Regions from separate parts of the Salinivibrio kushneri genome, predicted to be linked through region 1. Evidence: predicted binding sites of a transcription regulator. Region 1 holds the regulator's gene; each other region holds the start of a gene.

Region 1 (10,934 bases):
GTCATCATTGATAAGCTCACCACCACCAACAAAAATGCATTCAATGGCTGGTCGAGTAACCCTTGGCTGCGCGCGGCAGTAAAAATAACAAACGCAAACTCCCCGCCTTGGCTAAGCAACACCGCCATTTGACTACGTGCCTTTGGCGCCACGCCAAACAGACGCGCCAACCCGTAAAGCAATATGGTTTTTGCAAAAATTAACGCTGCCACCGTGCCTAAAATTGCGAGGGGATAATCGAGCAATAAGCCGAGATCAACGGTCATCCCCACCGCAATAAAGAACAGCCCGAGCAACAAACCTTTGAAAGGCTCAATCGCGGTTTCTAGCTCATGACGGTATTCACTTTCAGCAAGCAATACGCCCGCAAGAAACGCCCCGAGCGCCATCGATAAGCCCAATGCTTGCATGGCCAGGGCAATACCAATCACCAAGGCCAACGAGGTCACGGTAAATAGCTCGGTGACACCGCTCATGGCCACTAAACGAAACAGCGGGCGCAGCAGGAAATGACCGCCTACCAGCAAAATACCGATACCGACAAACATCCATAATACGTCGAGCCAGCTACCGGCACTGCCACCGGCAAGCGCAGGGATCATCGCGAGCATCGGGATTACCGCAATGTCTTGGAAGAGCAAGACCGCAAAGCCTGACTGTCCGGTTTCGCTGCGCATTAGGCGTTGATCTTCGATAATTTTCATCGCAATCGCGGTAGAAGAAAGCGCCAGGCCAACTCCAATCACTAATGATTGGGAAAGGGTTAAGCCTGTCATCATACATACCACACCAATGGCGAACGCGGTGAGTACCACCTGACTGCCCCCAAGCCCGATAATCGGTCGGCGCATTTGCAGCAACTTTTTCGGGTTCAGCTCCAGACCAATCAAAAACAGCAGCAGCACCACGCCAAATTCCGCAAAATGGAGAATCGCATCCACATCACGGACCAGACCCAGCCCCCAAGGCCCGATCACTATGCCTGCCAGCAAATAACCGAGGACAGAGCCCATGCCCAAGCGCTGTGCCAACGGAACCGCAATCACCGCGGCCAATAAAAAGACAAAAGCCACCGATAAGAGGTTGTTATCCATCCTCTCCTCCTTGTTGCGCCAATGGATCGGCGAGCCAATCGGCGTAAATCTCGGCAAACGCATCGCGATCGGCATCGCCAACGCGACGTGCCCAGTGCAACACCAACGGCGGGATCCAATACATCCGACATAATGAGGCGGTTAACTCAAAGGGTTGCAATAACTCGGCCATCGAATATTTATTGTAACCTTGCTGGCTAAACGCTTCGGCCGCACCGCCAGTGGTCACCACAAAACGACAGGTTTTACCGGCCAACGCATCCCCGCCTTGTCCATGAGCAAACCCTTTCCCTAACACCACATCTATCCACTCTTTTAACAATGCCGGACAGGAATACATTTGCAGTGGATGCTGAAAGACCAACACATCGGCGTCAGTGACCAACGCACGCTCATGATGCACGTCCACCACAAAATCAGGGTATGCGGCGTAAATATCATGGACTGTGACATGGGACAACGGCGTAATGGCCTCAATTAAGCGACGATTGGCAACAGATTCATCGGGGTCGGGGTGAGCAAAAATCACCAGTACCTTGGGAAGAGAGGGGCTTTCAGCCTTATCTCGGGGCATAGGCTTCCTTGTCGTTATGATTATTGTAAGAACGCAATCTGTTCATTTGTTCCATGTTTTTAACTTTAACACACAAATATGCCCCGTCTGTGTCTGACCAGTGGGATGACGCGGTAGAATTTGGCAATCCCCGTATCAAGCTGGTATAACGACCGCGCAACCATGCGCATCCATCAACCCGAGACAGACTGAGAAATCATGATTCGCTTCTCCGACATTCAACTGCTTCGTGGTGGTAAGCCCCTGCTTGACCACACTTCTGCCACTATTTCGCCAGGCGACAAAGTCGGTTTGGTGGGAAAAAATGGCTGTGGCAAATCTAGCCTGTTTGCATTGCTGCGCCATCAATTATCGTTGGATGCCGGCAATTGTGACTATCCGAGTCAGTGGCAGGTAGCATGGGTGGCGCAAGAAACCCCGGCACTCGACAAAAGCGCACTTGAATACGTCATTGATGGCGATAGCGAATACCGCGAGCTACAGCAAGCCTTACGCGACGCCGAAACCCGTGATGATGGTAATGCGGTAGCGATGTTGCACGACAAATTGGATGCCATTGGTGGTTATACCATTGAAGCACGCGCTGCGAGTCTGCTTGATGGTTTGGGCTTTAGCCAACCACAAATCCACTGGTCACTCACCCAATTCTCAGGTGGCTGGCGAATGCGGCTGAACTTAGCACAAGCGCTATTATGCCGCTCTGATCTGCTGTTGCTGGATGAACCCACCAACCACCTAGATCTCGATGCGGTGATGTGGCTGGAAAAATGGCTACAGCAATATCCAGGGACCTTGGTGTTGATCTCTCACGACCGGGACTTTTTGGATCCTGTCGTCAACCGTATTATTCATATTGAGCACCAACAGCTTAATGAATATACGGGTAATTATTCCGACTTTGAACAAATGCGCGCGCAAAAATTGGCTCAACAACAGGCGCAGTACGAAAAGCAACAAAAGCAAATTAACCACATGCAATCGTATATTGATCGCTTTCGCTACAAAGCGACCAAAGCCCGTCAAGCGCAAAGTCGGATTAAAGCCCTTGAGCGGATGGAGAAGGTATTGCCCGCGCAATACGATAACCCATTTAGTTTTACCTTCTTCACCCCGGATGCCTTACCCACACCGATTTTGATGATGGACAAGGTGGCGGCTGGTTATGATAAGACCCCCATTATTGAAAACATTCGCCTTAACCTGGTGCCGGGGGCGCGCATTGGCTTACTAGGGCGCAATGGTGCGGGTAAATCAACCCTGATTAAACTGCTCGCGGGTAGCCTACCCGCCATGGCCGGTGAATTAACCTATTCACAAGGGGTGAAAATTGGCTATTTTGCCCAACACCAACTTGATACGTTGCGGATCGACGATACGCCACTTCAGCACCTAAACCGGTTAGCCCCTACCACTGCTGAGCAAACCTTGCGTGATTTTCTCGGCCGGTTTGGCTTTCAAGGCGACAAGGCGCTCGAGCCCATCGGCCCCTTTTCTGGAGGCGAAAAAGCCCGCTTGGTGCTCGCTTTGCTGGTGTGGCAAAAACCGAACCTACTGCTACTCGATGAGCCCACTAACCACCTTGACCTGGATATGCGCCAAGCATTAACGCTGGCTTTACAGTCCTACGAGGGCGCGATGGTGATTGTCAGTCACGATCGCTTTTTGCTGCGCGCCACTACCGATGACTTGTACTTGGTCGACAATGGCGCAGTGCTACCCTTTGATGGAGACTTGAACGATTATCATCGCTGGCTGACCGATCAACAGCGTGCTGATCGCGCTGAGAGCAAAAAACAAGCGGCCGCGGAGAAAACAGCACCGCAACAAACCCAAGTGGATCGCAAAGCGCAAAAACGCCGCGATGCCGAATTACGCAAGCAAACGGCGCCTTTGCGGAAAAAAATTGACAATCTCGACACACAGATAGAACAACTCTCTGCCATTATCAGTGACGCGGAAAGCCAGTTGGCGGATCCTGAGATTTATCACAGTGATAACAAAGCGCGACTCACGGCGCAATTGCAACGTCAAGCGGATGCCAAATCGACGCTCGAAGAGGTGGAACAAGAATGGATGGAGCGACAAGAAGAGCTGGAAGCCCTGGAGGCGACATTCACTCAAAGCTAACCCCTGGGATGGCGAACCCCGCCGACCTGTGGCAGTTTTGTTTACATCATTATGGCAAGCCAGAGGTGAAACAAGCCTGCCTCAAGCTCCAAGACGAGCACCAAGGTAACGTCAACCTTGCCTTGTTGCTCGCCTGGATTGAGCAACATGGCTACGGCCTTGCCCCCGAGAGCCTGAGCCAACTCAAACACGCGTTGAGCCGATCGGAGCATTTGCTTATTGCCTATCGTCACCTGCGGCGAGATTTGAAGCCGCGGGTCGGCAGTGGACAGTACAAAAAAATGCTTAACTTTGAGCTCAGCTTAGAAAAATTCCAACAGCAGGATTTAGTCGAGGCCCTAAATCGTCAAACCTGGCTCACGGATACCGCCTCTCCTCTCGCCTACTATTGCCGTCAGCTGTCACCATCAGCACGCAACCTATATACATCACTGAGGGTGACGCCCGCCGAGGAAGAGGGAAGTAACCATGATGACACCGTTTAGACCCATTCCCAGTGCACGGAATGCGCACCTACAAACCTTGTTGCCTCGCTTTCTGCGTCGTGCCCCGCTTTTCACCCCTCGCTGGCAGCAATTTGATCTGCCCGATGGCGATTTTGTTGATTTGGCCTGGACACATCAACCGCAACCTGGGCAGCCGATTGTTGTTTTATTCCATGGCTTAGCCGGCAGTTTCGACAGCCCGTATGCCAACGGCTTGCTCGCCGCGTTCCAACGTCAAGGTTGGTGCGGCGTAGTGATGCACTTTCGCAGCTGCAGTGGCCGCCTTAATCGTGCCGCGCGGACCTATCACTCTGGAGAAACCCAAGACGCACGTGCCTTCTTAACCTATTTGCGTGAGACCTATCCAGAGAGTCAAATTGGCGCGGTCGGGGTTTCCTTAGGGGGAAACATGCTGGTACGTTATCTGGCGGACTATCACGATGATCCCATCGTGACCTGTGGTTGCGCAGTGTCACCCCCACTTGACCTAGCCGCGTGCTCGATGCGTATCCAGAAAGGGTTTTCCCGTGTTTATCAAGCCTATTTGTTGCGCTCGATGCGACAAACCCTTGCTGAAAAGCTGACCCGTCATCAGCAAGTCGGCCGGTGGCATGCGGGAGAACGCCCAACGATCAATACGTTGTTTGAGTTCGACCAAACTGTCACTGCCCCGCTTCATGGCTTTGACGATGCACACCATTATTACCGTGCCTGCAGCGGCCTTTCCGTGCTTAATGCCATTAAGACACCGCTGGCCATCATTCATGCCAAAGACGACCCGTTTATGACCGACGCGGTGATCCCAACGTCCCCCTTACCCGCCAATATCGACTACCAACTCACAGAGCATGGCGGCCATGTTGGTTTTGTCACGGGAAGCTGGCGCCAACCTCAGTTGTGGCTTGAGCAAGCGGTGCCCGGCTGGTTAGCGTCTTATTTGCCGCATGAGTCACTGAGCAAGACGGCACGTTAGTGCCATCAAAGGAATCAAAGAGAACCACTGCATTTACTGGTATGATCGGGTAAAATGCGAGCCAATTCACAACATTCGCATCACGCACCCTCGCGTGCCATCCTGAGATAAATAAAAGGTGATGTAGTATGATGGTTCCATGGCAGTCGATTCCCGACGAAACACTGACAGCGTTAATTGAGCACTTTGTATTACGGGAAGGAACCGATTATGGTGAGCAAGAAGTCAGCTTTGCACAAAAAGTTGATGATGTTCGCCAACAATTACAATCCGGAGACGCCGTGATTGTGTATTCCGAGTTGCACGAGACAGTGGATATTCGTCGTAAAGCAGCACTCGGCTCTTAGCATCGCAGTACACGCCGTATCGCGATACAAATTCAGACTGAATGACAGGGCGCGTCATGTCGGCTAAACATCCAATTATTGCGGTTACCGGCTCGTCAGGAGCCGGTACCACCACTACCTCGGAGGCCTTCCGTAAGATGTTCCAGATGATGAACATCAAAGCGGCCTGGCTAGAAGGGGACAGCTTTCACCGTTTTACTCGTCCCGAAATGGACGTGGAGATCCGTAAAGCGCGTGAACAAGGCAAGCATATCAGCTACTTTGGCCCCACCGCCAACGACTTCCCTCGACTAGAGCAGTTTTTTCGTGAGTATGGCGACCAAGGCACGGGAAAATACCGTCGCTATTTACATACCTTTGATGAAGCGGTGCCCTATAACCAAATGCCTGGTACCTTCACACCATGGCAAGACTTGGCCGACAATACCAATGTATTGTTTTACGAGGGATTGCACGGTGGGGTGGTCGACGGTGACGTCAATGTTGCGCAACACGTCGACCTCTTGATAGGTATGGTGCCCATCGTCAACTTAGAGTGGATTCAAAAATTTGTCCGCGATACGCGCGATAGAGGTCACTCTCGTGAAGCGGTGACCGACTCAATTGTGCGCTCAATGGATGATTACTTGCACTATATCACTCCGCAATTTTCTCGCACCCATATCAATTTTCAACGCGTTCCCACGGTAGATACCTCAAACCCATTAAATGCCAAAGGGATCCCGTCTTTGGACGAGAGCTTTGTGGTGATCCGCTTTCGTGGGATGAAAAATGTCGACTTCCCCTACCTGTTGCAGATGATCACTGGGTCGTTTATGTCACGGCATAACACCTTAGTGGTGCCTGGGGGAAAAATGGGCTTTGCGATGGAATTGATTATCCGTCCATTGATCCAACAATTGATAGAAAAAGGCAAGATTGGCTAAGGCGTAGCGCATCCATGATGTATTACTTCTCAAGCCGTGATCTTAGCCACGTTTTTGCCAGATTTTTAGGCGGTTGGCCTAGATCAAAATCAAGAAATCACCAACAAAAAAAGATACACTCTTGTTAACATACAGTGAGCTTGTAGCCCGCGTTCAGACTTCGTATTCTGTGCAATGATCTGATGGGTTACCCCTCAGACAAAGATAGGACGTTGTTGCCGGGCAACACATGCAGAGGAAATAAGTTATATGGTTCCAGGAAAACCTCAAACAGACCCTACACTCGAGTGGTTCCTTTCACATTGTCATATTCATAAGTATCCGTCTAAAAGCACGCTTATCCATGCAGGTGAGAAGGCGGAGACCTTGTATTACATCGTGAAAGGGTCTGTGGCCGTACTGATCAAAGATGAAGAAGGCAAGGAAATGATCCTGTCTTACCTTAACCAAGGTGACTTCATCGGTGAGCTCGGGCTTTTCGAAGAAGACCAAGAGCGCACTGCTTGGGTTCGCGCTAAATCACCGTGTGAAGTGGCAGAAATTTCATTTAAGAAGTTCCGCCAGCTCATCCAAGTTAACCCTGACATCTTAATGCGCCTGTCTTCACAAATGGCGCGTCGTTTGCAGGTAACTAGCCAAAAGGTAGGGGATCTCGCCTTCCTGGACGTCACAGGGCGCATTGCGCAAACCTTGTTGAACTTGGCGAAGCAGCCAGATGCCATGACACACCCTGACGGTATGCAAATTAAGATCACCCGTCAGGAAATTGGCCAAATTGTCGGCTGTTCGCGTGAAACCGTGGGACGTATTCTAAAAATGCTGGAAGAGCAAAACCTCATTTCCGCACACGGTAAAACCATCGTGGTATACGGCACACGCTAATTGCGCCGCTCTCTGTATCACCAACCGACGCCCTGGCGTCGGTTTTTTTATCTCCACTTTCTGGCAAGCACGCGGATAGCTTCTAAACTCAAAACGATGTTGTTAACACTAAATTAACAAGGTATCGTTTATGAAAAAAGTGATAACTGCCCTCACCGCCCTCGCGCTCTCTGTGTTTTCAGTCCATGCCGCATCCAATACCACGATTGTACACCCCGAGCCACGCGCTGGCTCAGCGCTTGACCTCTATGCCATTGAGCTGATTGAATTTCTTGCTGAAAAATCGGGAGAATCTGTCACCTTACAAGCCTTTGACGGCCAAATTGGCTCTCAGTCTCGTAAAGTGGAGATGCTCAAGCAAGGCAAGCTCACTGTCGACTGGCTTGGTGCCGACCGTACACTGGAATCGGAACTGATCCCCATTCGCTATCCCGTGTTTCGTGGTTTACTCGGCCATCGCCTGTTTATTACCAACCAAGCCACTGAGCCCCAACTCGCTCAGATAAATAGCGCGGGTGATTTGCAGTCTCTTACGATGACTCAGGGACAAGGCTGGGCCGACGTCAAAGTGCTTAACTCTGCGGGATTTCGCGTACGTGAAATATCGAGCTTTGAAAACATTTTTAAAGTGGTTGATACGGGTCGTGCCGATCTCTTCCCTCGTGCCTTGATTGAGCCTTTTAGTGAATTAGCCGAGCGGCCGCAATACGGTAATCTGTTAGTTGACCCACACCTGATGCTGATCTATCGCTTCCCGATGTTCCTGTTTGTGTCTCCGCAACATGCTGACGTCGCCGAGATGTTAAATCGCGCTTTTGAAGCGGCGTATCAAGACGGATCATTTATCGAGTTTTTCAATAATGCGCCTTTAGTTAAGGAAACCTTTGAAAAGGCAAACATTAGTGAACGCACCGTAATCCGAGTTGATAACCCACATTTAAGCAACGAAACACAAGCGATTCCAGACACGTTTTGGCTCGACATCGAGGCCCAATAGACGATAAAAAAGGGAGCGTATCACACGCTCCCTTTCATATGACGTCGACCCGTATTCGGGCAAGGACGAATAACTAGTGGGTGCTTTCAAAGATTTTATCTGCCGAGGCAGCCACAAAACCTTGGTAGAGCTCACCATTGGGCAGGACATAACGCTTAGCAAACTCATAAAATCCACCCGGGATGGTTTGCGTGTCATCAGAAAAAGCAACCGGTACGCGATCCGCCATGGTGGAGGATTGCTCCAAATACACTGATGCATCCCCTTTGACTTCTCCACCTGACTCGTTAATCGCAAAGCCATTGTCGCGCAATCGGTTGTTCACCGAGAGGCAATCATCATGCGCATTCAGCTGATTCACGCTCACGGTAAAATGGTTCGCACCATAACCGTGTGCCGCCACCCAAGACGCATATTCACTCTCTTCGGCAAGGGTTTGATAGGTCGCCCAATCAACATCCCATAGACGCCCCTGATGGAGAAAATCACTGCCTGTTAGTGACGATTCATCGACCTGCGCCACCAGCTTCTCGACAATCGCCTGAAGCGTTGGCGAGCATTGCTCGACCATCAACTCACTGATAAAAACTTTTGGCATCAAAGGATCGGGATGCTCAAAATGGCAGGCGTTGAGCTTTTTCGCTTCAAAGGTATAGTCACCTTTTTGCTGATACCCCAAGGCGAGAAATGGACGCGCAAGTACCTTTAGCCCAACCTTAGGTAAACCAAATGTCCGTAAGGCAATATGATCATTGATCAAAGGTTGCCCTTCCTCTAATAAGGCATGCACCTTATGTGCCGAAGGGCACAGACGGTTGATGTAGTCCTGCCACAGTTTGTCGAATAACGCTTGGCCACTGTCCATGTTGCTCTCCTTAGTCCTGTTGATTCGGAATGCCGGGGGCGAACGTTTCGGGCAGTACCACCTGCTCCCCTTCCATTGACGCCATCGGATAAGCGCAATAATCCGCTGCATAGTAAGCGCTGGGGCGTAAGTTCCCCGAGGCACCCGGCCCACCAAATGGCGCGTCACCGCTAGCGCCCGTCAATTGGCGATTGCGGTTAACAATCCCTGCACGAATATGGTCAAGGAAGTACTGCCATTCACCATCGTCTTCACTGATAAGTCCGGCAGACAACCCATAGCGGGTGTCATTGGCTTTGGTGACCGCATCGGCCATATCCTGGTAACGCTGCACTTGCAGAAGCGGACCAAAATACTCTTCATCCGGTAAGTCTTGAATACCACTGACATCCAAGATCCCTGGCGAGATCACCGCGTCATGCTGATGTTCACACTCAATCACTGGCTTCGCGCCCAGATCAACAAGCTTTTGCTGTGTGGCCAGAATACCCTCTGCTGCCGCCACTGAGATCTGTGCGCCCATAAACGGCGCCGGATCATCAAACTGGCCGCCAACTCGCACGGTTTTTGTCCATTGTGCTAGGCGCGTCAAGATCTTGTCACCCACTTCTCCTTCAGGCAGCAGCAGGCGGCGTGCACAGGTGCAACGTTGACCGGCGCTAAGATACGCTGACTGAATGATGGTATAGACGGTGGCTTCTAAATCACCAAACTGATCACTGACCACCAAGGGATTATTTCCCCCCATTTCCAGTGCCAGCATCTTATCGGGCTGACCCGCGAATTGGCGGTGGAGGATATGGCCGGTATTGGCGCTACCGGTAAACAATAAGCCATCAATGCCTCGGGCTTGTGCTAAAGCCTCGCCGGTATTACGGCCACCTTGTACCAGATTGATAAGGCCATGCGGCAGCCCTGCCTCTAACCAATACCCCAGTGTTTTTTCCGCCACTTTTGGCGTCAATTCTGACGGCTTGAACACCACACTGTTACCGGCCAGTAGCGCGGGGACAATGTGGCCATTGGGCAGGTGACCCGGGAAGTTGTACGGGCCAAAGACCGCCATCACACCTAACGGACGGTGACGCAACACAGCTTGCGTGCCATTGACATCTTTTTCGCGTGAGCCCGTTCTCTCGTGGTAAGCGCGTAATGAGATCGCCACTTTTCCCACCATGGCACCGACTTCGGTTTTGGTTTCCCAGAATGGTTTGCCCGTCTCTTCAGCAATGGTGCGCGCTAAATCGTCCGTATTCGCTTTCACTATCTCGGCAAAGCGCTCAACCAGCGCTTGGCGCTCGGCAAATTCAGTATTACGCCAACGAAGAAAGGCTTCACGTGCGGCGCTAACCGCTTGTTCAACCTGGGGGCGCGTCGCTTCTTCACCTTGCCAAATACACTGACTATCAAAGGGATTTTGCGAGGTCATCACCTCGCCCTCGCCTTTCACCCACTCTCCGTTAATCAGATGGCCTGCTGATTGCTTTGTCATCTTATCCCTCCATGGCAATCAAACGCAGCTGATCGCCTTCTTTTACATTCAATGCGTCTGCTACCGCGGGGCTGATCACCACCTGATTGGTTTCATGATCCACCGCCGCTTTCGCCGCTGTCGCGCGGAAACCGGCAAAGTCCGTGTTCGATATCAAATAGTCCTGCGCGCT
Region 2 (10,934 bases), 300 kb from region 1:
CACATTGCTGGCTGACGCTATCCGATGAAAAAGCGTATGCTATTGCCCATGTGGTGCTGGAAACCGCGTAACCACAACGTTAGCGAGATGCTTTACGCGGTGTGGCGATTATGTGAGCCTGGCAGGCTCACACTCCTCTTCTTTTAGTCGTTTTGCTAGGTACCCAAGTATTGTGGTGCCAATTGCTCTACATGCGCTATCTCATCTTGTAACTCCAACAGCTCTGGCTCGATAGCGGCCATATCCGCGCCTGCTTTTAATTGAGTTTCTAGCTCATGACATAAGCTTTTTAGCTGCGGGACACCGCTATAAGCACAGCTGCCGTGGAGCTTATGAATAGCGTGCCATAACTGGTCAGTCTCTAACTCTCCCGCCAACGCTTGCTCAACGGCCTCTTTCACCGAGTCGAACGACGCCAGTAGCATGGTTAGCATCTCTTTCGCCAGATCCGTTTTGCCTGCCGCTTGATTGAGTGCGCGTTGCCAATCTAGGTGTCGCACACTTTGGTCTTGGTTGGCTGACGGGCTTGGCGATGGGACGCTTTGCGCTTGAGAGGCCGCTTCATCAAGATGCAGCCAGCGTGCGAGGGTACTTTCTAACATAGCTTCTTCAATCGGCTTAGTCAGGTAATCGTCCATCCCCGCTTCAAGGAGACGCTCACGTTCACCGGGCATCGCGTGGGCGGTCACCGCAATAATCGGTGTTTGCTGATTGAACCCCGCTTTGCGAATTTCCTGGCTGGCGGTGACACCGTCCATTTCTGGCATTTGAATGTCCATCAAAATAATATCAAACGCTTGTTGGTGGGCTAGCGCGACCGCTTTCACGCCATCTTCAGCAGTGACCACTTTCTCGACCCGTTCGGCCAGTAATGCGGTGATGAGCTTTAAGTTGGCTGGGTTATCATCCACCGTCATCACCGTATAAGGGGCTTTTTGTGACGCACTGGGTTTGGGCAGGGGAAGCGGCGCGGTTTCAGGCGAGCCGATTAACGCCTCCAGCAGCTTACGTTGCGGAATAGGTTTAGCAATACAAGTGCTCACCCCGGCTTTTAACAAATGCTCCGAGGCTTCTAGCTCTGTGGTGGGCAAGCAAACTACCACGGATTGCGCTTGCTGTTCGCAGACCTGCACCGCTTGTTGCATAGCATCAAGATCCGGCATGCTTCCCGCGTCGAAACAGAGCAGTGCAAAGTGATAGTGGCGATCGGTCAGTACATTGGTGCCTGACGCGGTATCCACATTCAGCCCCACTTGCGTCAGGCGCTTGCGTAAAATCTCGCGGGTGCGCGCGTTAGGCTCAATGATCACCATATCGCGACCGACCAAAGGCTCAATGTCGAGCGGTTGAGACACCGGTAAATCAGTTTGGGTGAGCTGCAGGGTAAACCAGAAACTTGATCCTTGGTGCAGACGACTGGTAAAGCCAATATCTCCCCCCATTTGCTGGACCAGTTTCTGTGTGATCACGAGGCCTAGCCCTGTACCACCGTAGCGGCGTGAGATACTGGCGTCTGCCTGCCTAAAGGCTTGGAAAAGCTGTGCTTGCTGGCGTTCGGAAATACCAATACCGGTATCCTTAACCATGAGCTGTAACTCGACGGTTTCATCATGCAGTTGCTTGAGATCGACACTGACATCAATATTACCGCGCTCGGTAAACTTGGCGGCATTACCGATAAGGTTTATCAGCACTTGTTGAATACGGAGTGGATCGCCCACAGCCCCAGCAGGAATGCGCGCATCGGTGCGTAGGGTAAGCTCTAACCCTTTCTCATGCGCCATTGGGGCAAGTAGGCGCATCACCTCATCAAGCATGTCTTGAACATCAAACGGGATGTTTTCCAACAGCAGTTTACCTGCTTCTAGCTTAGAAAAATCGAGGATGTCATTGATGATAGTGAGCAGGTTGTTGGCCGACTTTTCAATGGTGAGCAAATAGTCACGCTGGCTGCTACTGAGCTCGGTTTTGAGCATTTGACGGGTGAAGCCAATCACCCCGTTGAGTGGGGTACGCAGTTCATGCGACATATTGGCCAAGAATTCGGATTTTACCCGCGCCGCTTCTTGCGCATTTTTCTTGGCGATATCGAGTTCAACGTTTTGTATTTCCAGCTGTTCGAGCGTTTCGCGAAGGTCACAGGTCGCTTGATCAATGCTTTGCTGCATTTCTAAATGATACTCTGACAACGAAATGGCCATTGCATTGATGCCGTTTTTCAAGGTGTCGAGTTCGCCGAGCAGTTCACCTTCAATTCGAACATCGAGATGGCCGCGCCGAATTCTATCGACTAGGGTCACCATGTTACCAATTGGATGGGTGACATCCGCAATTAAGCGATAGGCAAAAAAGCACGACAATATACCGCCCAAGGCGACCATCACCAGTGCCGTGATCATTTCCTGGTATTGCTTTAACCGCACCGAGCTTAAATCCAGCTCCATGGCAATATAGCCAAGCGGCCGCTCAACATTGAGCCCGGGGGTAAATCGGCCAATTTCCAAAATGGGGGCGCGCAGTATCAAGGTATCCTGCTGTTGGCTTATCTGCAGTTGTGTAGGGATGGGTTGCCCACTGTCAACCGAGAGCATGGCCAGATCGCGGTGATAATTTGAGGTCACAAAGAGTTCATTGCGGCGATCGAACACAGCAATACTGCGCACAAATTGCGAGTGTTGGCGGTGAGCAAAGCCAATTAACCGACGCACATTTTCACGACTATCATTTTTTAACCCCACTTCACTGGCAATCGCCAGTGGCTCAATGATCGCAGAGCCGGTGACGGTCAGCTGCTGTTCGAGGTCTTGGTAGCGGGTGCTGGTAAAAAACGCACTCAGAAGTAAGCCGACAATGAGAGTCGGGGCGATGGTCAGAACGGAGACACGGGTGCGGAGGCCATATTTGGTCATGCTAGATAAACTATGGGAAAATAATCACGACATTTAGCCGCCAGTGTACATGATTCAATCACAAAATAGTCAGCGAACTATCACAACTCCCACTGGCAGGATCTCTTGACTGGCTTGATGACAAGCTTTTAACACTGGAATAAATCATGGCGCGCTTTTTTAAGCCCGAGAAAAAGAAAAAGGTTGAGCAAAAGCATCAACTACTGACGATAAAACGCCTGGATCATCATGGCGACGGTGTCGGTTTTTGGCAGAAAAAACCTGTCTTTGTCCCGGGAACCTTGCCCGGTGAACAAGCCCTGGTGCAATTGACCGAGCAAAAGCGCCAATACGCGCGCGGTCAATTAATTAAGTTAGATAGCCACGCAACACAGCGCGTTGAGCCTGGTTGCCCGCTCTATCAGCAATGTGGCGGTTGCAGTCTGCAGCACTTGAGTCATCAAGGGCAGGTAGCGCATAAGCAGCAAGCGCTCAATGAGCTGATGCAAAAATTTGCCGGTGATGAGATAACGCTGTCAACGCCGATAGAGGGTGCAGCGTGGCATTATCGCCGCCGTGCGCGCATTAGCTTACAAGTTGATAAAAAAGGCGCATTGGCGATGGGCTTTCGTGCGCGTCAGCGCAGCACCATTATCGATGTCAGTCATTGTCCGGTGTTAAGCGAGTCATTAAATCAAATCTTGGCTGGACTGCGCGCCTGTTTAGATAGCCTGCGTGGCCGCCGAATTTTAGGGCATGTAGATCTCATTGATGCCGATAATACGCGTGTGGTGTCGCTGCGTACCACTAAGGCTTTACACAGTGACGACCGCCATACCTTAATGGAATGGGCGCAGGCACTAGGTTGTACCTTGTACCTGCACCAAGGTGATATGGATGCTGAGCGTCTGACAGGGCCAGCGCCCTCCTATCAAGTGGCTGGCTGCCAATTAGCGTTTGCGCCCAGTGACTTTATTCAGGTGAACGCTAGGGTCAATCAACAAATGGTGGCGCAGGCACTCGAGTGGTTAGCACTAGAGCAAGACGATCGCGTGTTGGATCTTTTTTGTGGTTTGGGTAACTTTAGTGTGCCGATGGCTCAGCATGTTAACCAAGTGGTTGGCGTTGAAGGCGTACAAGCGATGGTCAATCAAGCGGCGGATAACGCAGCGGCCAACGATTGTGATAATGCCTATTTTTACCAAGCAGACTTAAACAGCGACCAGCTCGCGGATGAGTGGGTGCAACAGGGTTTTACCAAAATCTTACTCGATCCCGCACGCGCAGGGGCTGCTGGTGTCATAGACTTTGTGGCACAATCTAATGCTTCACATATTGTTTATGTGTCTTGTAACCCTGCAACGTTGGCACGTGATGCACGTGTATTGCTCGATAATGGCTATCAACTGGTTAAGCTGGGTATGTTGGATATGTTTCCACAAACAGGACACATGGAGTCGATGGCCTTGTTTATGCCGGTAAAGAAAAAGTAGGCATGAATAAGCGTGGCCCTTGTGGCCGGTCGATACGGATACGCCTTTCTGGTCAGTTTGAGAGATAAGGATAGGAACGGTTATGGTTGCGGTACGAGAAGCCCACCTACATGAAGACGAAGCGTTTGAACTCAGTACTTGGGTAAAGCGGTTAGGGCAAGACGCATCGACCACCCAAGCGTTGGTGGATGCTTACCAATACTGCCGAGCACTGAGTGAGGATGAGTCAGAGCTCAGCCAACCACTGTGGCGTGGTCGAGAGATGATAGAAATTCTCGTCACCTTAAGCATGGATGCTGATACCTTATTGGCTGCCCTGTTTTTTCCCGTGGTGGAAGCCAGACTCGTGAGTTTAGAGACCCTGGCTGACACCTATTCGACGTCGATCGTTTCCCTGATTGAAGGGGTACAACAGACAGCCGCTATCCGTCACTTAAACACCCAAACCGAGACAGAAGCAACCTCGTCTCAGGTCGACAATGTCAGACGTATGCTGTTGTCGATGGTGGAAGATTTTCGCTGCGTGGTGATAAAACTGGCTGAGCGCATCTGTTACCTGCGTGAGGTGAAAGACGCATCGGAGTCTGTTCGCCAACAAGCGGCAAAAGAAAGTGCGAACATCTACGCCCCGTTGGCTAACCGGTTAGGGATTGGCCAGTTGAAGTGGGAGCTGGAGGATTACGCATTCCGTTATCAACATGCGCAAACGTATAAACAAATAGCCAAACAGCTTGCGGAACGACGGATTGACCGTGAGAACTACATCACCGCCTTTGTAGCAGATCTTCAGCAGGCCATGGAAGCGTCCAACATTAATGCGCAAGTCTATGGCCGTCCTAAGCACATTTACAGCATTTGGCGCAAAATGCAGAAAAAAAATCTGCAATTTGACGAGCTGTTCGACGTGCGAGCGGTGCGCATTATCGCCGAAGAACTCCAAGATTGTTATGCCGCGTTAGGGGCGGTGCACACCAAATTCCGCCATCTGCCCAAGGAGTTTGATGACTACGTCGCTAACCCCAAGCCCAATGGCTACCAGTCTATTCATACTGTGGTGCTAGGGCCTGAAGGCAAGCCGGTAGAAATTCAAATTCGCACCAAGCAAATGCACGATGATGCAGAGCTTGGGGTCGCCGCACACTGGAAGTACAAAGAAGGGGCGGCCAGTGGTCGTAGTGGGTACGATGAGAAAATCACCTGGCTACGTAAACTGTTAGCCTGGCAAGAAGAAATGTCAGACTCGGGCGAAATGCTCGATGAATTACGCAGCCAAGTCTTCGATGATCGGGTTTACGCCTTTACGCCGCGCGGTGATGTGGTGGACTTACCCAATGGTGCCACCCCCTTAGATTTTGCCTACCATATTCACTCCGAAGTGGGGCATCGTTGCATTGGTGCCAAGGTGGAGGGGCGTATTGTGCCTTTCACTTACCACCTTCAGATGGGCGATCAGGTAGAAATCATTACCCAAAAAGAGCCTAACCCTTCTCGAGACTGGCTAAACCCCAGCCATGGCTTTGTGAATTCCAGTCGAGCGCGCGCCAAAATTAATGCTTGGTTCCGCAAACAAGATAAAGATAAGAACATCGCCGCTGGTAAAGAGATCTTGGATACCGAGCTGCAAAAAATCGGCGGTGTCAGTAAAGATGCAAACTTGGCACTAAAACGCTTTAACGTTAATACCCTAGATGAACTGTATGCGGGAATAGGCAGCGGGGATTTGCGTATTAACCAAGTGGTTAACCACATCAATAGCCTGATCAACAAGCCAAGCTTGGAAGAAGAAGAGCAGCAGCTATTAGAAAAGTTACAACAAAGCGAACAAAAACCGAGCTCGGCAAAAGCACACCGTGATGCGGTGGTGGTTGAAGGGGTCGATAACCTCATGACGCACTTAGCGCGTTGTTGTCAGCCATTGCCTGGTGATGAGATTAAAGGTTTTGTCACCCAGGGGCGGGGGATTTCCGTACATCGCGCTGACTGTGAACAACTTAACGAACTGAGTCATCATGCGCCTGAGCGCATTATTGCCACGGTTTGGGGCAAAGGACACATTGGTCAATACCATGTGCGGATCCGCTTATCTGCCAATGAGCGTACCGGGCTGGTGAAAGACATCAACACCGTACTAAGCAATGAGAAAGCACGCGTCGCGGGCATGCAAAGCCGAGTGGATTACAAAAAGCAAATGTCTATCATGGATTTTGACTTAGAAATCTCTGATCTCGATACCCTAAGCCGTGTGGTTAACCGGCTTGAGCAAGTTAAAGACGTGGTCGAGGCCAAACGTCTTCGCTAACACTTCGCCCTGTCTTGACAGGGCGCTTTTTTTATAAGGAACACTTTCATGGCATCCATCGAGCGACTACTGACCATCATGGCGACCTTACGTGACCCCGACAACGGCTGTGAGTGGGATAGAGCGCAAACTGCGGACACCATCGTGCCTCATACTTTAGAAGAAGCGTACGAAGTCGCGGATGCGATTGAGCGCCAACACTGGTCAGACCTAAAAGATGAGCTCGGTGACCTACTTTTTCAAATTGTGTTCTACAGTCAATTGGGGCGGGAAGAAAACCAGTTTGATTTTGAGGATGTGGTGAACGGCATTTGTGACAAGCTCACGCGTCGCCATCCCCATGTTTTTGGTCCGAAAGACTCGCAGGGACGGCCGTTATTAGCCCCAGATTGGGAGGGGATCAAAGCGCAAGAACGCGCCGAGAAGTCGTCCTCTATGCAACCGGAAAGTGTGCTCGATGGGGTGACTCAAGGGCTACCCGCTTTAACACGAGCGTATAAATTGCAAAAGCGTTGTGCACGTGTGGGCTTTGATTGGCCGACTGTCGCCCCTGTGATAGATAAAGTGCGGGAAGAGATTGAAGAGGTCGAGCAAGAGCTGGCGCAAACTTCTGTCAATCAGGCGCGTGTGGAGGAAGAAGTTGGGGATTTGTTATTCGCGGTGGTGAACTTGGCTCGTCACTTGGGAACGGATGCGGAGCAAGCGTTACGCCGTGCCAATCAAAAATTTGAAGCTCGCTTTCGTGGTGTTGAAAAGCACTTACGTGATAGTGAAAAAAACATTCAACAATGTCAGCTGGATGAACTAGAATCGGCATGGCAGTTGGTTAAAAAAGCAAGTAAGTAAATATCCTGTAATTGGCATAATTGATTTGTGACAATTAAAAACATCAAGGTGTGTGGTAGCTTTCACATTGTGGGAGTCAATGGGGTCTGGTATCATAATATCCCGTCCAGAACTTCATTAATTTCCTCTAAATCCAACTCTCAGGTTTAGCATGACGACGAACTACATTTTTGTTACGGGCGGTGTTGTATCCTCCCTCGGTAAGGGTATTGCTGCAGCCTCATTAGCAGCCATTCTTGAAGCACGTGGCCTTAACGTCACTATCATGAAACTCGACCCTTATATCAACGTGGATCCAGGGACAATGAGTCCTACCCAGCACGGGGAAGTATTCGTCACGGAAGACGGCGCGGAGACCGACCTTGATCTCGGTCACTACGAGCGCTTCATCCGCACCAAAATGACCAAGCGTAATAACTTTACCTCTGGTCGTGTGTATGCGGATGTACTGCGCAAAGAGCGCCGTGGAGATTACCTGGGAGCGACCATTCAGGTGATTCCACACATCACTAACTCAATCAAAGACCGCATCATCGCGGGTGGTGAAGGTCACGATATTGCGATTGTGGAAATCGGCGGTACTGTCGGTGACATTGAGTCGCTGCCATTTTTGGAAGCGATTCGCCAGCTGACCGTTGAAGTTGGCCGCGAGCATGCCATGTTTATGCACCTGACTCTGGTTCCTTATCTGGCGGCTGCGGGTGAAGTGAAAACCAAGCCAACTCAGCATTCAGTAAAAGAGCTACTCTCAATTGGCATCCAGCCTGATGTGTTGGTGTGCCGTAGTGAGCGTCCGATCCCGGCTAATGAGCGCGCCAAAATTGCGCTGTTCTGTAATGTGGCAGAAAAAGCCGTGATCACCATGAAAGACGTAGACTCTATCTACAAAATCCCATCACTCATCCGTTCTCAAGGCTTGGATGATCTGGTTTGTAACCGTTTTGGCATTGAAGCGGCGGAAGCTGACCTGTCAGAGTGGGAGCAAGTGAGCTACGAAGAAGCCAACCCCATGGGCGAAGTGACCATTGGTATGGTGGGTAAATACATCGAGCTGCCTGATGCATATAAGTCCGTCAACGAAGCCTTGAAGCATGGTGGGTTGAAAAACCGCCTCACCGTCAATATCAAGTATGTTGATTCGCAAGATCTTGAAACGCGTGGCACTGAAATGCTGCAAGGCTTGGATGCTATCTTGGTACCAGGCGGGTTTGGTGACCGAGGCGTGGAAGGCAAAATCTTGGCAGCACAGTATGCCCGTGAAAACAAACTTCCTTACTTGGGTATCTGCCTCGGTATGCAAGTCGCTCTGATTGAATACGCGCGTAATGTCGCGGGTATGGAAGGGGCAAATTCGACCGAATTTAACAAAGAGAGTAAATACCCGGTGGTGGGACTGATCACTGAGTGGGTCGATGAAGAAGGCAAAGTCGAAGAGCGCAGTGAAACCTCTGACCTGGGCGGTACCATGCGCCTTGGTGCTCAACTTTGCCACCTTGCCGAAGGCTCTAAAGCGCATCAGCTTTATGGCAACACGCAGATCCACGAGCGCCATCGCCACCGTTATGAAGTGAACAATTTATTGCGTCCGCAGCTAGAAAAAGCGGGGCTTTCAATCTCAGGCCTTTCTGCAGATAAAAAGCTGGTGGAGATCATCGAGAATCCTGAGCACCCATGGTTTGTTGCGTGCCAGTTCCACCCAGAGTTCACGTCGACACCACGTGATGGCCACCCATTGTTTGCCGGGTTTGTTGCGGCAGCAGGCAAAAAACAGCGCGGTGAGCTATAAACGAGATTCGAGCGGTCGCCTGAACCTAGGCAGCCGCTTTTATTTTTAAAAACAATGACAGACGAGAGGAATCACAATGTCTAAGATCGTTAAAGTTCTAGGCCGTGAAATCATCGATTCACGCGGTAACCCAACCGTTGAAGCTGAAGTACACCTAGAAGGTGGCTTTGTCGGTATGGCGGCAGCACCTTCAGGTGCATCAACGGGTTCTCGCGAAGCGCTAGAACTGCGTGATGGTGACAAGTCACGTTTCATGGGTAAAGGCGTTCTAAAAGCGATTGAAGCGGTTAACGGCCCAATCGCAGAAGCCCTACAAGGTAAAGACGCGAAAGCCCAAGCCGATATCGACCAAGTGATGATCGATCTCGACGGTACCGATAACAAATCTAAGTTTGGTGCCAACGCTATCCTCGCGGTGTCTCTGGCCAACGCGAAAGCGGCTGCGGCTGCGAAAGGCATGCCTTTGTTTGAGCACATTGCTGAACTAAACGGCACTGCTGGTCAGTTCTCAATGCCTCTGCCAATGATGAACATCCTGAACGGTGGTGAGCACGCGGATAACAACGTTGATATCCAAGAGTTCATGATCCAGCCTGTGGGTGCGAAAACCCTGAAAGAAGCACTGCGCATCGGCGCGGAAGTATTCCATAACCTAGCAAAAGTACTGAAAGCCAAAGGCCTAAGCACTGCGGTAGGTGACGAAGGTGGTTTTGCGCCAAACCTAGAGTCAAACGCTGCGGCACTTGCTGCAATTAAAGAAGCGGTTGAGCAAGCAGGCTACGAGCTGGGCAAAGATATCACCCTCGCGATGGACTGTGCGGCGTCTGAGTTCTATGACAAAGAGCAAGGCATCTACAACATGAAGGGTGAAGGTAAAACCTTCTCGTCAGAAGAGTTTAACCACTACTTGGCGAAACTGGCTGAAGAGTACCCAATCGTGTCTATTGAAGACGGCCTGGACGAGTCTGACTGGGACGGCTTTAAGCACCAAACTGAGCTGCTGGGTGACAAGCTACAGCTAGTCGGTGATGACCTGTTCGTAACTAACACCAAGATCCTAAAAGAAGGTATCGACAAAGGTGTCGCGAACTCTATCTTGATCAAATTTAACCAAATCGGTTCTCTGACCGAAACCTTGGCGGCGATCAAGATGGCGAAAGATGCTGGTTACACTGCCGTGATTTCTCACCGTTCAGGTGAAACCGAAGACGCAACCATTGCTGACTTGGCGGTAGGTACAGCTGCAGGTCAAATCAAAACCGGTTCAATGAGCCGTTCTGACCGTGTTGCGAAGTACAACCAGCTCATCCGCATCGAAGATGCGTTGGGCGAAAAAGCACCGTTCAACGGTTTAAAAGAAGTGAAAGGCCAATAATCGGCACTTAAGCACCTTTTTGACCAAGCCGTCCCGTCTAACGGGGCGGCTTTTTTCATTGAGGAAAACCATGACACCAGCCAGCGGATCCGCTAGCCTATGCGGTTAGTTTATCAGGGTTTGAATACCTTGAGCCGATATTGGAAGGAGTACAGGTATGAGGCTGCTATCGGTTGCACTGTTTCTCACGCTGGTGTGGCTGCAGTACGAACTGTGGCTGGGTAAAAATGGCGTGACAGACTATTGG
Region 3 (10,934 bases), 720 kb from region 1:
GGATTGACGCCAGCATACCCGCGGTTAACTCCCGAGCAAGCAGCACGATAGGCGTCGAAATAGGAGGAGGACTGCCCGCCGGGGCGATTAAAAAGTAAAGCAGCCGCTGTCCTAGCTCTTTGACATCGCCGGCACGCGCTTTTAGGTAAGGATCATCCATTGCGGCAAAACGCGCGGAAAAGGCTTCTACCGTTTGTCTCACCGCCCACGTTGCCGCATCTCCCTGCTGGATCCGCACCGTCATGTCCTCACGCAACATGGGATCGTTTAGCAGGTGCACAAAGAGATCAAAAATCGCCAACGCGTCTTTTTGTAGCTCCTTGTCGAAACGCTTACGCAAGCGACGAAACTCGGTACTGGCATCATCAATCGCAGCATCCAGCCTGTCGAGCTCTCGCTGGGTATCCAAATGGGAAGCGGGCGCCACCTCTTCAAGCCGCGGTTGCGAGTCATCACACCAGGCTTGTGCTATCCCTATCCCTGGCGAGGCCGGCATCCCTTCCAACAAGACCGGAGATGAGGCCCCTTGCCAGCCACCTTGCGCATGGGCATGGGCAAACACCACCGCCAGCTGCGCAGCCAAGGTCACGAGAAAGGACTCTTCACTCTCATCAAATTGGCGAGGTTGATGTTGCTGCACCACCAGCACCCCAAGTACCTTTTTGCGATAAATGATCGGGGTGCCAAGAAAGGATTGAAACGCATCCTCACCAGTGGAGGGGAAGGGTTTAAACGCGGGGTGTTTGCGCGCATAGGCAAGGTTTAGCGGTTCAGCGCGCTTGCCAACCACGCCGACCAAGCCTTCACCAAATGCCATCGACACTTGCGCGGACGGATCCAAGCCTTGCGTCGCCATGAGTTCAAATCGTTGGTCTTCGGCATTGGCAAGATACACGGAGCAACACTCCGTGCGCATGGCCACGCAGGTTTGTTGCACTAAAGTGTGTAGCGCCTGATCAAGATCTGAAGACGCGGCCACACTTTGCACAATATTCCTTAACTGCGTGAGCACCCACTCTCTCCTTACACTTATCCTCGCTTGTGTCGACGCCGAGGTTTGCGTTCTTTAAACGGCATCGCAAGTGGCGCAAATTCTTTCATCGCGCGCCGATAAACCTCACGCTTAAATGCCACCACTTGTCGCACTGGATACCAATAACTCACCCAGCGCCAACCATCAAACTCAGGTGTACCACCACGTGTGACGTTGACACGTGATTCTTCACACTCAAGTTTTAGCAGAAACCACTTCTGCTTTTGCCCAATGCACACGGGCTTGGAATCCCAGCGCACCAAGCGTTTGGGTAACTTATAGCGCAGCCAATGTCGACTGGTCCCTAAGATGCGTACATCTTTCTTGGTCAGGCCTACCTCTTCATACAGCTCCCGGTACATCGCTTGTTCAGGGCTTTCCCCTTCATCGATGCCTCCTTGTGGAAACTGCCACGAATGCTGACCATATCGACGAGCCCAGAGAACTTGACCGTGGCCGTTACAAATTACTATCCCCACATTGGGACGATAGCCATCGCCATCAATCACTGGACGACCTCAATGATAAATCTCTACTGAACCTGATTTTTTCACAAAAAGCGGTAAGGGGTAAACAAACATTGTGGATTGACCTTTGTTTTTGCGCACTCGTCGTCATCTGAGGATAACTTAGGGTCTAACAGGAAGTTATAAACATAGCAATGAGAGTTTGCGCACATTTATTCACGCTTTCTGTGGATAGATTTGTGAAGAAGCCTAGAAAAAGTTCAGATGTCGAGCACTTAAGGATCTTCTCATCTAAAAAAAATGAACAAAAAAAACAAACTAATTCATTATAATCAGGTAGATAAAAACAAATGACACCAGAAGGATCTTTCACAAGATCGAGCGATCATCATATAAACACAGATCGCTCAAAGATCCACCAGTCAGTAAATTATCCACATCGATAGCGCAAAAAAACGTCAGTTAAGGTGGTGAGTCGCTTTTTATCGCTGCTAAGCTACTGTATATTTGATCATGACTCGAATTCGCTACTTAAAAAGTTACTCCGCTGTGGATAACCTCAGACGAGACAGGTTGCTCCCCTCTTACCGGATCCGCTTGCAGCCCACATCGCAGTTCTTGATAATGGCAGCTCTTGATAATGCGCACCCGTAACCGACTCTGCAGGATCCAATACAGTGACACCAGCCCCAGCATCAGAACAAATATTGATGGAACGTGCGCTCGCCTTGGCAGGTCTTACACTCGGCGAAGTGAGTGATGCCCAGTCAATCCGCTGTCCAGAGACGCTTGCGCGGGAGAAAGGTTGGATTGGCATGTTGCTCGAGACCAGTTTGGGAGCTAACGCGGGCAGCAAACCCGAACAGGACTTCGCACACTTAGGCATTGAGCTAAAAACGATTCCGGTCACTGGCGATGGTAAGCCGCTGGAAACCACCTTTGTGTGTGTGGCGCCACTAACAGGGATAGCCGGGGTGCGCTGGGAAAATAGTCATGTGAGGCAAAAGCTGTCACGAGTCTTGTGGATCCCTGTTGAAGGCGAACGCGATATACCTGTATCACAGCGCCGAATCGGCACACCACTATTATGGTCCCCCAGCCAGGAAGAAGAAGCGCAACTGCGTGCCGATTGGGAGGAGTTAATGGATTGGGTGGCTCTAGGCCGCGTAACGGAGATTACAGCCCGCCAAGGTGAGTCTCTCCAATTGCGCCCCAAAGCGGCCAACGGCAAAGCGCTGACCGATGCTTTCGGCCCCAATGGTGAGCCGATCCGTACCTTGCCCCGCGGCTTCTATTTACGCACCCAGTTCACGCACCAGATCTTGCGTCGTTACTTTGTGGATCCGAAGTAAGTGTCAATCCACACGCATGATCACCACATCCTGTGCGTTTAGGTAAAACATCAAAAACGAATTGGCATATCTTCTCGACAGCCTGGCTCTCCGCCCGTGGCAAACTCATCGTAAGGATCCATCAAGCGTAATACGCCCTCTTCAATCCCTAACGCTTTAAGTTTCTCTCCCACTTGCCCGACATGATCAAACTGCATCACCTCACCGGTTTGGTCCGAGCGTAAAGGTTCTAGTTCATGCTTCACTTCAACTTCGACCGAGTATTTTGCGCCGCCTGCATGGGCCATTATATAACACTGAGGGCATGAGCGAGGATCCGCGCGCATCCATGCTTTGAGTTGTGAGTAGTTCATCTTACCTTCCTCTAGGTTACGCTTTCTCGTGTCCATCATGCCTAGCAATAACACCGCGCTCAGACCAATACGATCGGACAACCCATTTAGTAATGGTCAATATTTAACCAGCTGTCAAGCCACCGCTAAACCGCTTTCGATCATTTTTAAAATTCTCTACTATGGACTGCCATAGGTCGATTGCAGACAAGGAGAAAGGATGCAATACCACCGTTTGCCCCATTCCTCGCTAGACGTGAGTAAAGTGTGCTTAGGCACCATGACATTTGGTGAGCAAAATAGTGAAGCTGACGCCCATGCACAGCTCGATCTTGCCTTTGAACGGGGCGTTAATTTTATTGATACTGCTGAAATGTATCCCGTTCCCCCCAGCGAACCCACGCAAGGGTTAACCGAGCAATACATCGGTAGCTGGTTAGAAAAATCCGGGAAACGCGATCGTGTTATCCTCGCGACCAAAGTGGCGGGGCCACGCAATGTGCCCTATATTCGTGACAATATGTCACTCAACCGACGCCATATCCATCAAGCCGTTGAAGATAGCCTGACACGACTAAAAACCGACTATATCGACTTGTATCAAGTGCACTGGCCACAGCGGCATAATAACTGTTTTGGTAAGCTTAATTATCCGTATCAAGATGAACACTCTGGAGTCACCATCCTCGATACACTGGATGCACTGAATGAACTCGTCCAAGCAGGAAAAATTCGCTATATCGGTGTCTCAAACGAAACCCCTTGGGGGGTGATGCGTTATTTGCATCTAGCAGAGAAGCATAGCCTCACACGTATCGTCTCCATCCAAAACCCTTATAATTTACTTAACCGCACCTTCGAAGTAGGCCTGTCGGAAATCAGTCATCATGAAGGGGTCGAGTTGCTTGCGTACTCGCCGCTGGCGTTTGGCGCGCTGAGCGGAAAATATTTGCAAGGCGCACGCCCGAAAGGGGCCCGTTGTACACTGCACCAACGCTTCGCGCGCTACTTTACCGAATCAGGGCAAAAGGCCACGCAAGAATACGTCGATCTTGCCCAACGCCATGGCCTCGATCCGGCACAGATGGCACTCGCGTTTGTCAATAGTCGTCCCTTTGTCGCCTCTAACATCATTGGCGCCACAACGCTAAAACAGCTGGAGACGAATCTCGATAGCTTGGATCTGACGCTGAGTGACGATGTGCTTGCCGGTATTGATGAGATTGCTAACCGCTATCCCAACCCCTGCCCTTAGATCGCAAACGGCAGCCAAGTTGGCTGCCGCGCAGTGTTTTATTCGATGATAGGGCGGCGTATCAACCGATACGCCGCTTTCTGGGGCCCATTATAGCCACCGCCATCGTCGTCGCCATGTCACAAGATAACGTTTTGCCGCAAACTGTGTGCTAACGGGCAAGGCATCTTGCTTGTCAGGTGCAATACCAATATCACGCTGTAGGTGACGATTTAACGCCACATCTGTGTAGCGGTAACGGTGTGTACTCACACGACGTTGACGAATCAAATCCAAACGAACCAGCGCTTGAGCTAAAGGTAGTAAAGATAGTTGAGTCATGATGGCTCTCCTTTTGGGTTATAGGAGGCCACAGGCATAAAGCGAGGTGGTACTGCAAATTAGCCGCGTTATACCTGCGGCCAATTACAGTTGGACGCAGAGTCAGATGCGTGAGCGGGTATCCTGAGCCAAGTGGTTGGCACAGTGACGCGCAGAGGCAAAAATGACATCGAGTTTTTTCATCGGAAAATAAGTCATGGCATTTACCTCCTAGGCATGTGAATCTGCGTGAATGGAGTTAATAGTATTCAATAACTTATAACTAATATCAATAAGTTATATTAATGTTGTTCAAATAAAGCGCAACGCTCTGTCTAGCTATAAAGACATGGGGGATTATGCGATTAATTATCTCTCAATTTGATAATTCGTAGACATTTGTCCCGCCGCTGTCGGCGTATATGAAACCACAGTTAATCAAGCTTGTTGAACGAGTAATGATTTAACGTCCTATAATGCGAAAAACCAGCTTGGCAATAGAAATACTTGAGCCCATCGCCATAAGCTCCCACATATACATGCCTGAAGCCTTGATGCTTCAGCGAGGTCATGACAAAACGCAGCAGAATCGTTCCTATGCCTTTTCCTTGATATTGAGGTGCGACAGCAAACGGTTCCAGATACACACTATTATCGGCATGATTTTGCCATCCAGTACACGCGGCAATCACTGTGTTTGGATAGAGTGGATCGACTAAACAAAAATCTAAATCCTGACGATAATTAGGTGCGTTTTCCGTCGTTTTATAACTTGACAATAAATCATAATGCGAGCGATCCTGAAACGCCCAAGCGACACATTCCATCCGGCTTTCATACAAGCAGGGATCGACGAGAGTGCTAAGTAGATAATGACTGGTTGCCGAAGACTGCGTATGTTGATTTAAGTCACAGACAAGCAAATACTCCTGCCCGATATCCTGATCGAAACCATGCTCTTTAAGTAACGTTATTAGTAGGTTATCATCTTGATCCGCCCAACATGTCATCCTTTTTCGTCCACCTTCTAGGCAATAATTCGTCTCCATTGCCCAGCCCAGCATTTGCTTAAGTGAAGCATATCGATGCTCTGAAGCTGCAAAGAAAAAGCTGTTGAAATCGGCAGCCTCAGACAGAGCGATGCCCACTAGCTTGCCATCACTATCTCGCCACAACGACACATGGTCTTCCCAGTCAGTAATCCCTCTCTTCTCGAACAATGGTTTAACCAAATATCGCGCATATTCAAACCGGCTCGGGTGCCAGCAAGCATCTACCGTCCTCTTTTTAAACAACGAATCAAAAAAGCGTTCCACTTCATTAAAAGCATCACTATGATATTTACAAACGTTGAGTGGGCTAGTCATGTGCTTTCTCTATTACCTTATATCTATACAAAGTGTCATAAACACATGACAAAAAACATAGTACTTAGGGGCTAATTTCTACACTGTGATTACTAATACAAAATACATTTACACATTTTCTTCCGTTAACCACCAATGTGGGGGTTGTGGTCGATACATATAATACCCTTGCACATAGGGGATCGTTATTTCTTTTAATTTACTCACTGTCATCTCATCTTCTACCCCTTCTGCCACGATCTGTACCCCTTCTTTTCTTCCATAGCCACATAGGTAGGTTAAAAAGTCCAGACAGGGTTGTGAGACAGAGGATTCACTCACTAGCTTTTTGTCTAGTTTGACTTGATAAAGAGGAAGGTTGAACAAACTGGTGATTGCACTCATTCCTGCACCAAAATCATCAATCGAAAGCTTAAATCCAAATTGATTAAGCTTTTCGAGCACTGCGTTAACTTTCATCCCTCCGTCCAATGGATAAGACTCAGTGACCTCCAATACGATGCGTTCAGGGGATAAGTGGTACATTTTGACAATATTGAGAATATCTTCGACGACATTAGGATAAGTGAGTTGTTGAACTGAGATATTAATGTTAATCATTGGTCGAGTCTCAAACAACTTATCGTAATCAGTGAGGAATTGGCAGGCTTGACTGAGCACCTCTAGACCGAGTGCATGGATATGACCCAAATGTTCAGCAATAGGGATAAACTCATCAGGAGATATTGGCCCCATGATAGGATGCGTCCACCTGGCGAGGGCTTCAAAACTAAATATTTCTCCGCTTTTTACCTCAACGATCGGCTGTAAAGCTATATGGATACCGCATTCTTTAATTGCGTTTATGAGCGAGTCTGTGATCTCAAAATTCCGTTGCTCTCCGCTACATAACCGTTTATCAATGGTCATATCAAAACCAATCATATTTTTTAAAGACTGTTCATAACTCGCCTTTTTCACTTTTAGCCCAACTTGTCGACAACAAGCGATGCATTGAGGCTTATAGGCCTCCTTGGAAATACCACTATAAGCCTCCAGCATATTTCTCCCCTAAAAAAACATTATAAATAGCTAGAGTAATAATCTCGCTACCAGTTTTCGAAAAAATAACCCGCAACAATAGCCTAGTATGCACATGGATGAGAGCTAAAGTAGAGCTTCAACAAGGCCGCTTCCATATCAAAGCTTTTACTTCGGCACCCATGAATAAAGCCTCGCATATCTTGACGTATCGGCTTATATTTTGGGTTATCTAACATGCGTTTATAGTAAACAAGCAACAAACGCTTCCGCTCCTGTAAAGAAACATACTTGTCTACACTGTCAATGTAGGAGTAAAGTCTTATTAAGCTATTCACAACAAGTTCAAAAAAAAGCCGCTCTTTTGTGTCATTTATGGCGTCTGACATATAACGGTTGCCATCCATCAACACCGACCTCGTTTTAAACTCTGAACCGCTTAACCGTTTCATGCAGGCGTGAGTTCAGACGACCAATTTTCTCGGCTTCTTCTGTGACCACATCACTCCCTTTGCTAATTGACGCTACAATGGTCTTAATCCTATTCATGTTTTCGCTGATATCCGCAGACACCGCTGATTGCTCTTCAGCCGCTGTTGAGATTTGCGTACTGGCATCGTCGGTCTCTTTTGCGTACTCCGCCATCGTTCTCAAGCTTGTAGCCACCTGCTCTTGACCGGAAGCCGTATCAACACACATTTCTTTTGTACGATTAATCGCTGCAGACATTTGTTCGCTGCTATCTAGTAGCGCAGAAAGCACCTTATCGATTTCCTTGGTACTGTCCATTGTCCGACTCGCTAACGTCCTGACTTCATCCGCGACGACCGCGAAGCCTCGTCCCTGCTCACCGGCACGCGCCGCTTCTATTGCCGCATTAAGCGCCAACAAATTGGTTTGCTCTGCAATTTCTCCAATTACTTTCAATGCGTCATTAATGTTGTCACTGCTGGCGTTCATGTCGCTTACCAAGGCAACAGAGGCTTCCATATCTTCTAGCAAGCGCTCGTTGAGCGACTGCGCTTTTCTCACCACTTCTTCTGATTGCGCACCTAACTCTGCTGCATCTACAGTGATCTGGGACGCTTTGACCGCGCTTTGTGCGACAGAATGGGCGGTACTGTTCATTTCTTCAATGGCTGTTGCAACTTGCTCAGTTTCAACCGAGTGCTGACCCATACTCTTAGCGTTTTCTTCGGTAAGTGATTGCAAACGCTCGACATTATCGGCTAGCCCTAAGGAGACCTCGACGATATCAGCAACGGCGCGATGGACTTTATCAATAAATGCATCAATACCTCGACCAATGTCACCCAAGTCATCATTGCGCTCAAGGTTAAGACGTTTAGTGAGATCGGCTTCACCACTGGAAAGATCCTCTGCCAAGACACGAAGAGAGGTGATAGGGCGGTACAGTTTATTGATCAACAGATAGAAAGCAGCGATGGCTGCCAGGATGCCCGCGAACACCATGAGTATTGTGGTGGTGCGAGTTTTATAAATCGGCGCAAATGTTTTTTCGTCCTCTAGAGCGACGCCCAAAAACCACGTTGTATCAGCAATCTCTAGCGGTACCGAGAAAAATACTTTTTCAACTCCCCCATAGGTATACTCTTGATACTTGGGTTGAGTACTATTGATAACAACCCTCGCAACATTGGAAAAGCCCGCCAATGATACGGCTTTCTCACCATTAGAAATATTTGGACTTGATGAGGCGAGAATGGTCGAGTGTCCATCCATAATCACCGCGACTGCCCCATCCATTTCTTGGAAAGACTCAACCGTCTTATTCATTTTTGACAAGTCAAAATCAAAAGAGAGGACATCGTTTCCGACTTGAGTGGCCATCGACATCCACACTTTTTCGGCGCCTTTGTAAGCGCGTGTTGTCGCAACGCCATTTGTCGATACGGCGGCTTTATACCACTCTCTATTTCGTGCATCGCCTTTATATATGTGTCCTGGCCAGTCGGCACCCTGTTGATTCCAATAAGCCTGACCATTTTTAGAAGTGAACACCACACTATCCGTGTTCGTCGAGGCCGCGATATGCTTGACCAGCGCTATTTTATCATCTGGTAAAGGGTTGCTTTTGTAGTATTCGGATAGATTTGATAGGACACTTTCTTTTTCATCAAAGTAGGAGGAAATGGTTCCGGCATTCGCTTCTACATATTCCCTAACCGTTTTCTCTTTATCCTGCTTAAATGCGTCATAGACATTAAGATATGTCAAAAGACTGACCACACCCAATGATAAGGATACCAATATCAACACTCCCATAAGGAGCGATTGTCTAAACCCTAACTTCTTCATTCCCCTCTCCCATCAAACTGCTATCTAGGCATTAAAATTTATACAAGACACCAAGAGAAAACAGATAGTTATCATCAACTTCCTGTCTAGAGTCTGTTATATATACATCATCTTGCGAGGACTCATAGCCGAGACGAGACATAACATGAATGTTTTCGCTTAAGGGTCGCGTCACGATACCGCCAAGCTCATACCCCCACTCATGCCCAAAGTCTTTTGGCTCATCACTCTCATCGACATCGAACTCATAATGCTTATAGGTGAGTCCCCCGTATAACCCTGCTTGGATACAGGCATAATCACGCGTTAAGGTCAAACCAAGGGAATAGCCTGTTTTATCGATACCCTCTAATGATAGATGGCTTTTATGCTCTATCGCGTCATAGCTCCACCCAGCATAGATTGAGGTACCCTCTAACAGTTGATAGTAATAAGTAAACTGAGCGCCGTTCGCACGTCCGTCGACTATTTCTCCACTGTCATAGAGAGAGTGTCTATACTCAATTGATATTGCATTATGTGTGTTAGAGTAAGCAGAAAATGAAGCACACGAGGCCAGCAGTAATAGCAAGTAAACAGCAGGAGCATTCATCATAAAAAAAACCAAGTAAATAGAACTTACTCAGAGACTACCGCTCGGCACTATATGGATAAATGGTACTCTGGTACGAAATGAAAGGAAATTTAAAGAATAATAAAACCAGGCCAATTTATTAACAAAAAATCATAACAAGTCATAACGCCCCTTAACACCAAGTTTTTTATATATATTATTCGCATGGGACTTAACCGTGTTGATGGATATATTTAGTGCACTAGCAAGATCTTTGTAAGAGTAACCCAGCTTAAGCAGCTCCACGATTTCTCTCTCCTTTTTAGATAAAGCATGACAGCTTGTACCCTCTTTTTGTAAATCTATGGCTTGCATACTTCGCTTCAAACAGACAAAAAGAATGGGCGGCTTGAAGTCACAAGGTCTATTTCTCAAGTAATTTCTAATTTGCTCTTGATAAAAATGCTCAACAAAAGACGCTTTTACAATGCACGGTAGCCTGACACGTTCGTCTCGACATCGAGCTAACTCATACAGCGAGTAGAAATCGGGGGTATTCCAAGCTTCTGATACCTGGTTATACTCGTAGACCGAGATGAGTTTTCTCTCAAACGCAACAAAGCTCTTAAAGGAGAACCGCTCTCTTGATACCTCGATTAGCATATTACAGTACAAAGAGTATATCTGATAGAAACAGTTATCAGCAGATGATAAATAATCACGCTTAAAGCGAGTTATATATTTATCTATGGTGTGTAAACCTTTCCCTGCCCACAGTGATGAAATGATAATAGCTACCGTTGTCATGTACTCCATTTTATGTGTTCGGTAAGGTAGTAGGGTGTATAATTCATACCGGCCCAATGCGGTCTCGTGACTATCACTCATTGCCGCGCAAAGAATATTGAGGAAATAACCATAATACAGGCTAATCCA

The links. Region 1 encodes CRP, which controls carbon source genes, mostly activating them, when cyclic AMP is high. Its sites were predicted from a motif close to TGTGANNNNNNTCACA; they were not measured.
Region 2: N8M53_RS02635 (CTP synthase) is a predicted target of CRP. The motif match lies at 7,578-7,593, and genes of this name have one in related genera.
Region 3: rppH (RNA pyrophosphohydrolase) is a predicted target of CRP. The motif match lies at 1,696-1,711, and genes of this name have one in related genera.

Annotation. Positions count from the first base shown of each region.
Region 1 is NZ_CP114588.1:229,365-240,298, reverse strand. Features, by position in the region: gene kefB (glutathione-regulated potassium-efflux system protein KefB) at 1-1,094, opposite strand, end outside; gene kefG (glutathione-regulated potassium-efflux system ancillary protein KefG) at 1,087-1,668, opposite strand; gene N8M53_RS01150 (ABC transporter ATP-binding protein) at 1,867-3,795, shown strand; gene N8M53_RS01145 (TIGR02444 family protein) at 3,804-4,280, shown strand; gene N8M53_RS01140 (hydrolase) at 4,264-5,253, shown strand; gene N8M53_RS01135 (YheU family protein) at 5,382-5,600, shown strand; gene N8M53_RS01130 (phosphoribulokinase) at 5,657-6,526, shown strand; gene crp (cAMP-activated global transcriptional regulator CRP) at 6,776-7,408, shown strand; gene N8M53_RS01120 (hypothetical protein) at 7,539-8,405, shown strand; gene N8M53_RS01115 (DUF1338 domain-containing protein) at 8,479-9,270, opposite strand; gene astD (succinylglutamate-semialdehyde dehydrogenase) at 9,281-10,762, opposite strand; gene astA (arginine N-succinyltransferase) at 10,764-10,934, opposite strand, start outside.
Region 2 is NZ_CP114588.1:527,024-537,957, forward strand. Features, by position in the region: gene acpS (holo-ACP synthase) at 1-71, shown strand, start outside; gene barA (two-component sensor histidine kinase BarA) at 156-2,909, opposite strand; gene rlmD (23S rRNA (uracil(1939)-C(5))-methyltransferase RlmD) at 3,056-4,381, shown strand; gene relA (GTP diphosphokinase) at 4,464-6,680, shown strand; gene mazG (nucleoside triphosphate pyrophosphohydrolase) at 6,729-7,526, shown strand; gene N8M53_RS02635 (CTP synthase) at 7,678-9,312, shown strand; gene eno (phosphopyruvate hydratase) at 9,389-10,687, shown strand; gene ftsB (cell division protein FtsB) at 10,845-10,934, shown strand, end outside.
Region 3 is NZ_CP114588.1:2,316,331-2,327,264, forward strand. Features, by position in the region: gene ptsP (phosphoenolpyruvate--protein phosphotransferase) at 1-1,012, opposite strand, end outside; gene rppH (RNA pyrophosphohydrolase) at 1,030-1,542, opposite strand; gene mutH (DNA mismatch repair endonuclease MutH) at 2,178-2,852, shown strand; gene N8M53_RS10690 (DUF6482 family protein) at 2,903-3,205, opposite strand; gene N8M53_RS10695 (NADP(H)-dependent aldo-keto reductase) at 3,405-4,439, shown strand; gene N8M53_RS10700 (hypothetical protein) at 4,530-4,760, opposite strand; gene N8M53_RS10705 (GNAT family N-acetyltransferase) at 5,174-6,106, opposite strand; gene N8M53_RS10710 (EAL domain-containing protein) at 6,215-7,147, opposite strand; gene N8M53_RS10715 (methyl-accepting chemotaxis protein) at 7,550-9,445, opposite strand; gene N8M53_RS10720 (hypothetical protein) at 9,477-10,040, opposite strand; gene N8M53_RS10725 (LuxR C-terminal-related transcriptional regulator) at 10,170-10,934, opposite strand, start outside.